DNA from 2 places in the Sporosarcina soli genome. Region 2 is predicted to be linked to the other one. Evidence: riboswitches for the same ligand, from Rfam matches in the RefSeq annotation. Region 2 holds a riboswitch; the other holds the start of a gene.
The links. Region 2 has a riboswitch for S-adenosylmethionine ahead of ACFPRA_RS11515 (O-acetylhomoserine aminocarboxypropyltransferase/cysteine synthase family protein). Riboswitches for the same ligand answer to the same signal wherever they lie in the genome.
Positions count from the first base shown of each region.

Region 1 (6,199 bases), on a different contig from region 2:
AACTTCATTACCGGCCAATGGGTAGAAGCAAAAACAACCAATTATATTCCAGTTCCAAACCCTGCGACCGGAGAGATTTTAGCTGAAGTACCCATCTCCACAATCGAGGATGTCAATGATGCTACCAAAGTAGCAAAGGAAGCTTTTTCCACTTGGAGCCAAACTCCCGTTCCAAGACGCGCTAGAATCCTATTCAAATTTCAACAATTGCTCATTGAACAGAGTGAGGAACTTGCAAAGTTAATTACCATCGAAAATGGGAAAAACCTCACGGAAGCTCAAGGCGAAGTGCTAAGAGGAATTGAATGTGTAGAATTCGCTGCTGGCGCGCCTTCCCTTATGATGGGAAAACAATTACCCGATATTGCAACAAACATCGAATCCGGAATGTATCGATATCCTGTAGGTGTCATTGGTGGAATCACTCCTTTCAACTTTCCGATGATGGTACCTTGCTGGATGTTCCCTCTCGCAATAGCATGCGGAAATACATTTATCTTAAAACCATCGGAAAGAACACCCCTGCTTGCGAACCGTTTAGCAGAACTTTTTAAAGAGGCCGGACTTCCAGATGGGGTTTTCAACATTGTCCATGGTGCACATGATGTGGTGAACGGGATTCTCTCCCATGAAGATATACCTGCTATTTCGTTCGTAGGATCACAGCCTGTTGCAGAATATGTTTATAAAACAGGGGCTGGGTATGGGAAACGTGTTCAAGCATTGGCCGGTGCCAAAAATCACTCCATCGTCATGCCGGATGCAAACTTGGATGCTTCCGTCAAAGAAATTATTGGTGCAGCTTACGGCTCAGCAGGAGAGAGATGTATGGCATGTGCCGTTGTGATTGCGGTCGGTGAAGTTGCGGAACCACTGATTGAAAAACTTCAAGATGCCGCAGATTCAATTGCGATCGGAAATGGTTTGGATGAAGGGGTTTTCCTCGGTCCCGTTATTCGGCCAGAACATAAGGCACGAACAGCTGATTATATCGCAAGCGGACAAGAAGAAGGTGCGGTTCTCCTTCGGGATGGACGTCAAGACGAATGCATGACGGCTGACGGCTACTTTATAGGCCCTACGATCTTTGATCATGTCACAACAGATATGCGGATTTGGAAGGAAGAGATTTTTGCGCCTGTCCTTTCAATCGTTCGAGTGGAAACACTTGAAGAGGCCATCGAGTTGACCAATAAATCCGATTTCGGCAATGGAGCTTGCTTGTTTACGGCAAGCGGTCACAACGTCCGTTACTTCCGTGAACATATCCAAGTAGGTATGTTAGGGGTGAATTTAGGGGTACCTGCCCCGATGGCCTTCTTCCCATTCTCTGGATGGAAAAATTCATTTTACGGAGATTTACATGCAAACGGAACGGATGGAATAGAATTTTATACAAGAAGGAAAATGTTAACTGCGCGTTGGTAATTGTTTTTTAGATGAAAGTAAAACAGGAAGTCATCCTTTGATTGGGGTGACTTCCGTTTTTATGCATAAATCTGTTTCACCCGCTAGGAACGAGATATGAATGAGGGGGGCTCCCCCCTATTAGGTTTTTTCACAGAAAAAAAACCGGAAGATGCACATTTGCTCTTCCGGCTTCATATATTATTGTCCAGCTAGTTTTTTTAATGCTTCCGCTTTGTCCGTCTGTTCCCATGGCAAAACGACATCCGTGCGACCGAAATGTCCATAAGCTGCTGTTGCTTTGTAGATTGGACGACGTAAGTCGAGCATTTGGATGATGCCTGCTGGGCGAAGGTCGAACAGTTCACGAACGAGTTCCACAAGCTTGCTTTCCGCTACGATGCCTGTCCCAAAAGTATCAATTGAAATCGATACCGGTTGAGCAACGCCGATCGCGTAAGCAAGTTGGACTTCACAACGATCTGCAAGTCCTGCAGCGACGATGTTTTTGGCAACATAGCGTGCCGCGTATGAAGCGGAACGGTCCACTTTTGTTGGATCTTTCCCCGAGAATGCGCCGCCGCCATGGCGAGCATATCCACCGTAAGTGTCGACAATGATCTTACGACCTGTCAAACCGGCATCCCCTTGAGGTCCACCGATGACAAAGCGGCCTGTCGGGTTGATGAAGTATTTCGTGTTTTCATCGATCAACTCAGCCGGTACGACCGGGTTAATGACAACTTCCTTAATATCGCGTTGAATTTGTTCAAGTGTGATTTCCGGATGATGTTGTGTAGAGATGACAATTGTATCGATCCGTACCGGCACGTTGTTTTCATCATATTCCACAGTCACTTGCGTTTTTCCATCTGGACGCAAGTAGTTAATTGTTTCATCCTTCCGCACTTGTGCAAGGCGGCGAGAAAGTTTATGGGATAAGCTGATCGGTAATGGCATCAGTTCAGGTGTTTCATTGCAAGCATAACCGAACATTAGCCCTTGGTCACCCGCTCCGATCGCTTCAAGCTCATCATCAGTCATGGAGCCTTCACGCGACTCCAATGCCTCGTCAACCCCTGCAGCGATATCAGGTGATTGTTCATCGATTGCAGTCAGCACTGCAGATGTTTCCCAATCAAATCCGTATTTTGCACGTGTATAGCCGATTCCTTTCACAGTTTCACGAACCACTTTCGGGATATCGACATAAGTGGACGTCGTGATTTCCCCTGCAATCAGGACAAGTCCAGTTGTAATTGTCGTTTCGCACGCTACACGCGCATTGGGATCTTCTTCTAATATGGCATCCAAAATAGCGTCCGAAATCTGGTCACACATTTTGTCCGGATGCCCTTCTGTTACCGATTCTGATGTAAACAGTCGGCGGTTTGTCATTCCAGTTCCTCCTTATATCCTACGAGATTGATACGGTACTCATATGTCCCATGTAAAGCCCCCAAGATGAACGGACTTCAAGCCATTTCGAGCTCTATACACGAGGATTAAGGGCGATTTTATATCAATTACGCCTCGGCGTAATTGCGTCCAGATTTTGAATTGAGCAAAGCTCAATTAATTCCTTTCAAAATCTGTGACATCCGCCGGAGGCTTTATCTTCGTTCAGCGGGCGTTTGAATACCCGCTAGATAGTAAACAAAACAGCATCCATCTCACCCTCTATGGAGGTAGAAGTCTGCTGAATGAAGATAAAAAGCCTTTCGCTCACGTAAAAAGCACATGAGGAAAGGCAGGATTGTAAATGCACCTTTCACTCTTATCATACAGGATATTTATCTGTATCCAGATAAATATCTTGCTACAGGTTTGGCACCTTTGCGCTGACAAAAAAGTCATTGCAGGTTGCCGGGCTTCATAGGGCCTGACCCCTCCACCAGCTCGGGATAAGAGTATCCGTTCAACTATACATCCTACGGAAAATTGTCACTGATGTCAAATCTTTTTTCAATTTTCGCGTACAAAGTAATTGTTCTTTGAATTAGTATAGACTAATCCGTTAAATGTGTTATACTAATTCCATAATGTGATGTTACCCAAAGAAGATTGGGATTATACGTAAAGGAAGGTAATAAATTATGATATCTGCGAGAATTGGCGATGAGCTTCAAGAACTGCTGTCTGGTAAAAATGTGCATATGCAGCTTTCAGTACCACAGCTTGTGGAAAAGGCGACATCGCGCGGTGAAGCAAAACTAACTGCGGATGGAGCAATCACAGCTCAAACCGGTAAATATACAGGTCGTTCTCCTAAAGATAAGTATATCGTCGAGGAAGAGACCACGAAAGACAAAATTGATTGGGGTAAAGTGAACCGTCCCATCTCTGCCGACATTTTCGAGTCCTTATATACGAAAGTAATCCGCCACTTAAAAGAGAGAGATGAACTGTTCGTCTTCGATGGTTTCGCAGGTGCAGATCCCGCTTCACGTCTATCCATCCGGGTCGTCAATGAATTTGCATGGCATAATCTATTTGTCCATCAGTTATTCATCCGCCCGAACGAAGAAGAATTGAAAACGCATGTCCCGCAATTCACCATCGTTTCAGCTCCGTCCTTTAAAGCGGATCCTGCAATCGATGGAACGGATTCCGAGACATTCATCATCGTTTCCATGGAAAAGCGGATCGTCTTGATTGGTGGAACAGAGTATGCAGGTGAAATGAAGAAATCCATCTTCTCCATCATGAACTACTTGCTTCCTGAAAAAGACATTATGCCGATGCACTGCTCAGCAAACGTCGGTGAAGATGGTGACGTCGCTTTGTTCTTCGGTCTATCAGGAACTGGGAAAACGACGCTTTCCGCAGATGCGAACCGCAAACTGATCGGGGACGATGAGCATGGCTGGTCTGATAATGGTGTTTTCAATATTGAAGGTGGCTGCTATGCAAAATGCATCAACCTCTCTCAAGAAAAAGAACCTGAAATCTTCGGTGCAATCCGATTCGGTTCCGTTTTGGAAAACGTCGTCATCGATCCAGAAACACGCATTCCTGATTACGACGATGGTACATTGACGGAAAATACGCGCGCTGCGTATCCGATCCAAGCGATCGACAACATCGTTGACCCATCTGTTGCTGGACATCCGAAAACGATCGTATTCTTGACAGCAGATGCATTCGGCGTCTTACCTCCAATTTCCAAGTTAACGAAAGAGCAAGCAATGTATCATTTCCTAAGCGGCTTCACGTCGAAACTAGCTGGAACTGAACGTGGCATCACATCACCGGAAGCTACATTCTCAACTTGCTTCGGTTCACCATTCTTACCGCTCCATGCAACAGTATACGCGGAAATGCTTGGCAAGAAAATCGATGAGCATAACGCGCAAGTCTTCCTTGTCAATACTGGCTGGACTGGCGGCGAGTACGGCGTCGGTAAACGTATGGATCTAAAATACACGCGCGCTATGGTACGTGCAGCACTTGCAGGACAACTAAATGATGTTGAAACAGAAGTGAATGCTGTATTCGGACTTCAAATGCCAACATCTATCGAAGGTGTTCCAACGGAAGTGCTGAATCCACGCAATGCATGGGCTGATGGTACGGCTTATGATCAAAAAGCGAAAGAATTGGCAGACCTGTTCCGTGAAAACTTCAAGAAATTTGGTACGGTTTCAGAAGATATCGTCCTTAAAGGCGGACCAATCGCTTAATCAACGTTCAATCGTGTAGCACATTTCAAATGTGCTACACGATTTTTAATTTTCAAACTCCTAATCTCCCTGCTTTCTCATCCAGTCACATAAGTCGCGGACGAGCTGTGCATTTTGGACCGGTGGGAAATAATGAGTGTATTGTGGAAAATACCATGTTTCATAATCCTTTTGCTGTTCTCGCAAGGCATTCTCCAGTAACACCGCCTGTTGAAATGAAACATTCGTATCGAGCATGCCATGAATGATTAAGACAGGTGCATCAATTTCATCGATCCGAAATAGCGCCGTCCGTTCCCGATAACCTTCCGGCATATTATTCGGCGTTCCGCCGATGACACGCTTCATCATGCGTCGCATATCTTTTCGTTCCTTATACGTAAATACGACATCCGAGACGCCTGCCCATGTGACGACAGAGGCGATGTCATCCCGTAAAATGGCGGTCCAAAGCGCCATGATACCCCCTCTTGAAAATGCGAATAAGTGGATTTTGTCCCGATTCGTCTTCGGATTCTGTTTAAGCACATCAATGGCATAGACCGCATCTTGCCGATCGGCCCCCGCGAATTCATCCCGGCCTTCGCCCCCGCGATTTCCTCGATAATACGGCGCAAAGACGACAAACCCTTGAGCGGCAAACTGCGCAATTCGTGCTGGACGCACCATGCCGATATGCTGCATCCCACCACGCAGGTATATGATTCCTTCATAGTTTCCTGTAGCAATCGGTTCCGCCATCATCCCTTTGACTTTATGCCCGTCCGACCAATAAGTAATTTCCTCCAAAACAACATGCGGATTTGGGGAAGGATACGGTCTGCGATGAACGATTACTCCATTAAGCGTCATTGTCCTCCACCCACTTTCTTAGCTGTTCCATTCCAGTTCCTTTCATATGAAAGCTTAACGTCTCGCAACGTTCCAGTTCTTCATCTGTCAGCCATAAAGCACCTTCCGTCTCATGCAATGTCGGCTGCTCCTCAACGTCCACCACTTTTGCGGTAAAGACCGCCTTACAAAATGTCAGTTCATTATGTACAACATATTGCGCAAATCGGACAGGTTTTGAAATAGTTACTCCTGTTTCTTCATATGTCTCACGCATC
Region 1 covers NZ_JBHSNO010000006.1:249,505-255,703, forward strand. Annotated here, with positions in the region: gene ACFPRA_RS13425 (CoA-acylating methylmalonate-semialdehyde dehydrogenase) at 1-1,428, shown strand, start outside; gene metK (methionine adenosyltransferase) at 1,609-2,805, opposite strand; SAM riboswitch class I at 3,182-3,318, opposite strand; gene pckA (phosphoenolpyruvate carboxykinase (ATP)) at 3,504-5,090, shown strand; gene ACFPRA_RS13440 (alpha/beta hydrolase family protein) at 5,151-5,942, opposite strand; gene ACFPRA_RS13445 (NUDIX hydrolase) at 5,932-6,199, opposite strand, start outside.
Region 1: another riboswitch for S-adenosylmethionine. It lies ahead of metK (methionine adenosyltransferase); the one in region 2 lies ahead of ACFPRA_RS11515 (O-acetylhomoserine aminocarboxypropyltransferase/cysteine synthase family protein).

Region 2 (6,199 bases):
AACTTGGAGAAGGCGGAGTTACCGGATTGACCATCATCGCATACTATCTCTATAAATGGTCACCAGGACTGGTGAATTTAGTGCTCAATGGTTTTTTACTGATCGTAGGCTATAAATTTTTGAGCAAAAGTACGACGATTTATACAATCATTGCCGTTTTATTCAATTCTTTATTTTTACATTTGACAGCGGGGTGGAGCATTTCTTCTGATGAAATCATAGTAAATACTATCTTTGCTGGTGTATTTATAGGTGTAGGAATCGGGCTTATCATTCGTGTAGGCGGTACAACCGCTGGCTCTGCCATTCTTGCCAGTATTGCAAATAAGTATCTAGGTTGGAATATCAGTTATGCTTTGCTGTTTTTCGATTTAATTGTCGTTTTCGCTTCTTATTTTATAATTGGTGCCGAAAAACTGATGCTGACGATTATTATGCTCTATATCGGTACAAAAGTCATGGAGTTCATCATTGAAGGGTTGAACTCAAGAAAGGCTGTAACGATCATTTCAAACAATGCAGATCAAATCGCCAAGCAAGTCAATGAGGTAATGGGCAGGGGCGTGACAGTCTATTCTGGTCATGGTTATTATACGAAAGAAGAAAAGGACATCCTTTATATCGTAATTAGTAACCGTGAAGTAGTGAAGTTAAAGAAAATCGTGAAGGCCGCAGATCAGAGCGCCTTTATCGCCATTCATGATGTCCGGGATGTCTTTGGTGAAGGCTTTATGAAGATTGCGAATTGATAAGGTGAGACGAATGCTCCGCATTCAGGCCAAAACCATTTGCTGAATGAAGATAAAAGAAAGACTGAGATCTTCCAACTTGAAGTTTCTCAGTCTTTTTTGGCATTCTTTTTAAAAATTGCTGAAATCCGTTTCTCAGTGCCTGCTTTCATCCGGCTGAAATTCTCGAGATGTTTCCAAATGGCCATGCCGAACAGTAAGGCCGCGATGATGAGTGGCCAATAGCCTTCCGTCCACAGCGCTTTGGCAATGAGTGTAATATACAGCATCAATACACCGACAACGAGAAAATCGGTTGTCAGTGCGACGATGACGAACAATAGGAACCCCGCAAGACCGAGCCGCCAATCGAGTGTGAGCAGCACCCCGATGATGGTGGCAGTTCCCTTTCCTCCGTTGAAATGCATATGGAAAGGGAAATTATGGCCAATCACTACTGCCGCACCGACAATGAATAACAACAAAGTGACCGTATCTTCCGGCCAACCCGCTTGGTGGGCAAAATAGCGGACAAGCAATATCGCGACTGCCCCTTTTCCAATGTCGATCGCCGCCACCAATGCCCCCATTTTTTTCCCGAGGACAATCGTCGCATTGGAAGCTCCCGCATTTTTTACCCCGGTTACTTTCAAGTCTACCCCGGATATTTTCTGGGCAATTACGGAACCGTGCAGGCATCCGATTGCATATCCCATCAGGAGAACTCCTATAATCCATACTTCCATTTTACTTCCCCCAATCAACCATACGAACAGTATATCATTCTATAAAATCAAATTTAAAAATATTTTAAATTAGTTGCTTGACAATTCTATGAAATTACTCGTATACTTATTTCACAAGATGGAAAATTAAATTAATTAAACTCTTATCAAGAGCGGCGGAGGGAATAGGCCCTGCGATGCCCGGCAACCGGCAAGCGACCAACTTGCAAAGGTGCTACTTCCTACAGAACCGTTAAACGTTCTGAAAGATAAGGGGAGGAATAAGCGAAAGCATAACCCTCTTCTTAGGCGAAGGGGGTTATTTTTTACATCCATAACCCCTAAAACAACTATGTATTATAGGTATTAAAAAACTTCAGGAGGTAATTACAATGACAAAACTTCAACCCGAAACACTACTACTACATGGCGGCCAAGAGCCAGATCCTGTAACAGGATCGCGCGCATTACCGATTCATCGTACGACTTCTTTCGTTTTCCCTGACACGGAGCATGCACAAAATGTATTCGGTCTGAAGGTAGCTGGAAATATCTATACACGTATTACGAATCCGACAACCGGTGCTTTTGAAGAACGTATTGCACTTCTTGAAGGTGGAACTGCTGCAGTCGCTCTTTCATCAGGGATGGCGGCGATTGCATTCTCCATTCTAAACATTGCTGAAGCGGGGGATGAAATCATCGCTGCTGAAAATTTGTATGGCGGTACATATAATTTGTTCGCTGCTACACTTCCACGTTATGGCATTAATGTAAAATTTGTTGATGCGACAGATCCGGAAAACTTCCGAGCAGCGATTACCGATAAAACAAAAGCATTATTCGCGGAAACAATCGGCAACCCGAGCCTGCACGTATTGGACATCGAGGCGGTTGCAAAAGTTGCACATGACAACGAAATTCCATTGCTTGTAGACAGCACATTCTCAACACCGTACGGCACAAATCCGATTGAGTATGGAGCGGACGTCGTCATTCATTCAGCAACGAAATGGATCGGCGGACATGGAACTTCAATCGGCGGAGTTGTTGTCGATGCAGGGAAGTTCGACTGGACGAGAGGGAAATTCCCAGGCTTTACAGAGCCAGATGAGACATACAATGGCCTTCGTTACGGAATCGATACGGCTGCTGCTGCGTTCGCTACGAAACTGCGCGTTCAACTATTGCGTGACTTCGGTCCGTGCTTAAGCCCTGATAATGCGTTCAACTTCCTGCAAGGGCTTGAAACACTTCACCTGCGTGTTCCAAAACATAATGAGAACGCACTAAAAGTTGCACAATTCTTGAAAGATCACCCAGCTGTCGAATGGGTGAATTATATCGGTCTTGAGGATCATCCATCCCATCAAGATGCAAAGAAATACTTGAAAAATGGCTATGGTTCCATCGTGAACTTCGGCATTAAAGGTGGACGTGAAGCAGGTCGGAAAGTGATTGACAATATTACAATCTGGTCGCATGTGGCAAATGTCGGTGATGCGAAATCATTGATCATCCATCCGGCATCCACAACGCATCAGCAATTGAGCGCAGAGGATTTGAAAAAATCCGGTGTAACGGAAGAACTCATCAGATTATCAATCGGTCTTGAAGCACCTGAAGATATCATTGCAGACCTTGCGCAGGCAATTGAAAAGGCGGTACCGGTCAAAGCATAACGATTTGGAATGGAAATTTGAAAAACGGGACTCCTCATCGAGCAGTCCAGGGAGGTGGCGAAATGCCGACAATTAAAGTGGCTATACTCGGCTTCGGCACTGTAGGTGAAGGTATTTACAGGATTTTGCAAGAACGGAAAGAAGCGATTCAGAAAGAAACAGGCTATACGATTGACGTCCATTCGATCCTTGTCAGAAATAAGGGCAAAGTGCGTCTAACAATCCCTGGAACGAAGGTAACGGATGATGTGCAGGAAATCTTGTCAAACCCGGAAATCGATGTCGTCTTTGAAGCGATTGTCGGGGAAGAACCGGCATATACGTATCTTTCGGAGGCGATTGAAAAAGGTTGTCATGTCATTACGGCAAATAAGGCCATGTTTGCGAAGCATGGCCCGGCACTTTTGAAACATGCACAATTCCGGGATGTCAAAGTCTGTTACGAAGCAACGACAGCGGGGGGCGTTCCGATCATCCGAACGATTTCCAGCTTATTGCCCGCAGACCGTGTGAGAAGGATCCGTGGCGTCCTAAATGGAACATCCAATTTCATCCTGACAAAAATGCGGGAAGAAGGTATTTCATTCGAGGCGGCACTTCGCGAAGCACAAGCACGAGGGTTTGCAGAAGCGGACCCGACAGATGATGTTGGTGGGATGGACGCCTTCCGGAAATTGATGATTTTAAGCACGCTTGCGTTTGGCAAACAGCCCGATTGGCAAGACGTACCGATCGTTGGAATCGATCAATTGACGATTCCGGATATTGCGGACGCGTCGAAAGGGAACCTTCGTTATCGACATGTAGCAAATATTACGATAGAGGCGGACGGGACACTGCGCGGCAGCGTCGGCCCAGTACTGATTGAGCCGGGTCATCAGCTCTATGGAGTAGATGGGGTCGATAATGCAGTCATCGTAGATACGGAACATCTAGGTGCGTTGACGTTGATCGGTCCGGGAGCTGGCATGTATCCGACAGCCAGCGCGATGGTGGGAGATTTACTACAGATCATCGGCAAACGTGAAACAGTGGCCTTGACAAGCTGAAAAAGGGACTCCTCATTAATCATTTTTAATGAGGAGTCCCTTTTTAATTTTTCCTTTCATAGGAAATGATGAAGCTTTTGATTTAAGCATATTAGCGAATGGTTCTAGAGGATGATGATAAGATACCTTTTTGCAATTCGCTCATACCTTCTTTTTTACGAACGAAAATGAAATAAGAGGTAATGGTTAAACTCGCTATTAACAATGTGAGGATAGCCTGTATCCTTAATGACTCGATGATGAGCATGGCGATAAAGATTCCTGCAATACAGAGAATAGTTGCATACGTCAAGTAAGGAAACAGCCACATCTTAAGTTGAAGTGCTTCCGGTTTTTCTTGTTCAAGTATTCTGCGCATCTGTAACTGTGAAAAGGCAATCACTAGATATACCAGTAATGCTACGGCTCCTGAAGAATTCACCAAAAAGAGAAAGATTTTATCGGGTGAAGTATAGCTGAAGATGACCGCAATATAGGAAAAGACTGTACTGAAAAGTATTGCTCGTACAGGAACCCCTTTTTTACTCAATTTAAGAAATGCCTTAGGTGCATCTCCTTTCTTTGCCATGCCGTATAGCATGCGCGAATTCGCATATAATGCGGAGTTTAAACAAGAAAGAACGGCAGTCAAAACGACAAAGTTCATAAGTTGTGCCGCTGCTGGGATACCGATATAATCGAGTACCGCAACGAACGGGCTGACAAGAATGTTAGCAGAGTTCCACGGTAATAATGTAACGACAATAGCAATGGAGCCAATGTAGAAGATAAGAATACGCCAAATGACACTATTGGTTGCAATACGTACTGCTTTTCCAGGATGATCTGATTCGCCAGCTGCAATCGCTACGATTTCGGTACCCATAAAAGAAAAAATGACAACTGTAATTCCGAGTAGAACGGAACCGAATCCGGTCGGTATGAAACCGCCATTTCCTAAAAGATTCGCGGTTCCTGGTGCCCCCACACCGGGATACCAGCCAAAAATGACACAAAGACCAACAACAAGGAATAAACCGATACTAATGACTTTGATAAGCGAAAACCAATATTCAAACTCTCCAAAGGATTTAACTGAAAAAAGATTTGTAAGTGTCAACAAAACAGTTAAGATGAGTGCCATTAACCAAAGAGGGAAATCGGGTATCCAGTATTGCATAATGGCCGCACCGGCAATTGCTTCAATCGCAATCACGACAACCCAGAAAAACCAATACAACCAACCGATTGTAAAACCTGCCCACGGTCCAATTGCATCGCTGGCGTATGTGGAGAAAGAGCCACTTGTTGGATAAGCCGCCGCCATTTCACCAAGCATTCTCATGACCAACACGACAATAGTTCCTGCAAAAGCATAAGAAAGAATGGCCCCTGGTCCTGAAGCATTAATCACTGCACCACTTCCGATAAACAGACCTGCACCGATAACCCCAGCAATTGAGATCATGCTGATATGTCTGATTTTCAAATCTGATTTTAACTGACCCTGTTGTTTCATTATCTACATTCCCCCTTGTGAAAGTGATAATTCTCTGCTAACAATGTACAATTCCGTTGCTCAATTGCTATACGTGTAATTTTCGTTAGATTTCCAATCTTGCTCCTTTCGTTGAAATTTGTAAACGGTTTCACTAAACTTAAGCGAATATTCACTTAAGTTATTTATATAAATCATACACAACTGGAAACTAATTTTCGTAGACAAGTTGTAAATAGATAGGGGATTAAATTAGACGGGGTGTTAAATTTCGTCTTTCTATTAAATTGTTTGATACATTTCCTTAACAATTGAGATAAAACTTCTTGTCGCATGCGATGCCTGCTTTGTAATACCTAAACCGATAATCCTGTACGCCTCTTCTTCAAATTCAAGGGCTGTGATGCCATCCGGAGTATTCTTCAGGACGAGTTCAGGTCGGATATTAATTCCTATATTTGCTTGTACTAAGGCGATGATGGACTGATCATCTGAAACTTCATATTTAACATTGGGATCGATATTGTGTTTGTTAAAA
Region 2 covers NZ_JBHSNO010000005.1:1,569,665-1,575,863, reverse strand. Annotated here, with positions in the region: gene ACFPRA_RS11525 (YitT family protein) at 1-749, shown strand, start outside; gene ACFPRA_RS11520 (glycerol-3-phosphate acyltransferase) at 839-1,474, opposite strand; SAM riboswitch class I at 1,615-1,729, shown strand; gene ACFPRA_RS11515 (O-acetylhomoserine aminocarboxypropyltransferase/cysteine synthase family protein) at 1,846-3,135, shown strand; gene ACFPRA_RS11510 (homoserine dehydrogenase) at 3,198-4,184, shown strand; gene ACFPRA_RS11505 (amino acid permease) at 4,276-5,682, opposite strand; gene ACFPRA_RS11500 (LysR family transcriptional regulator) at 5,944-6,199, opposite strand, start outside.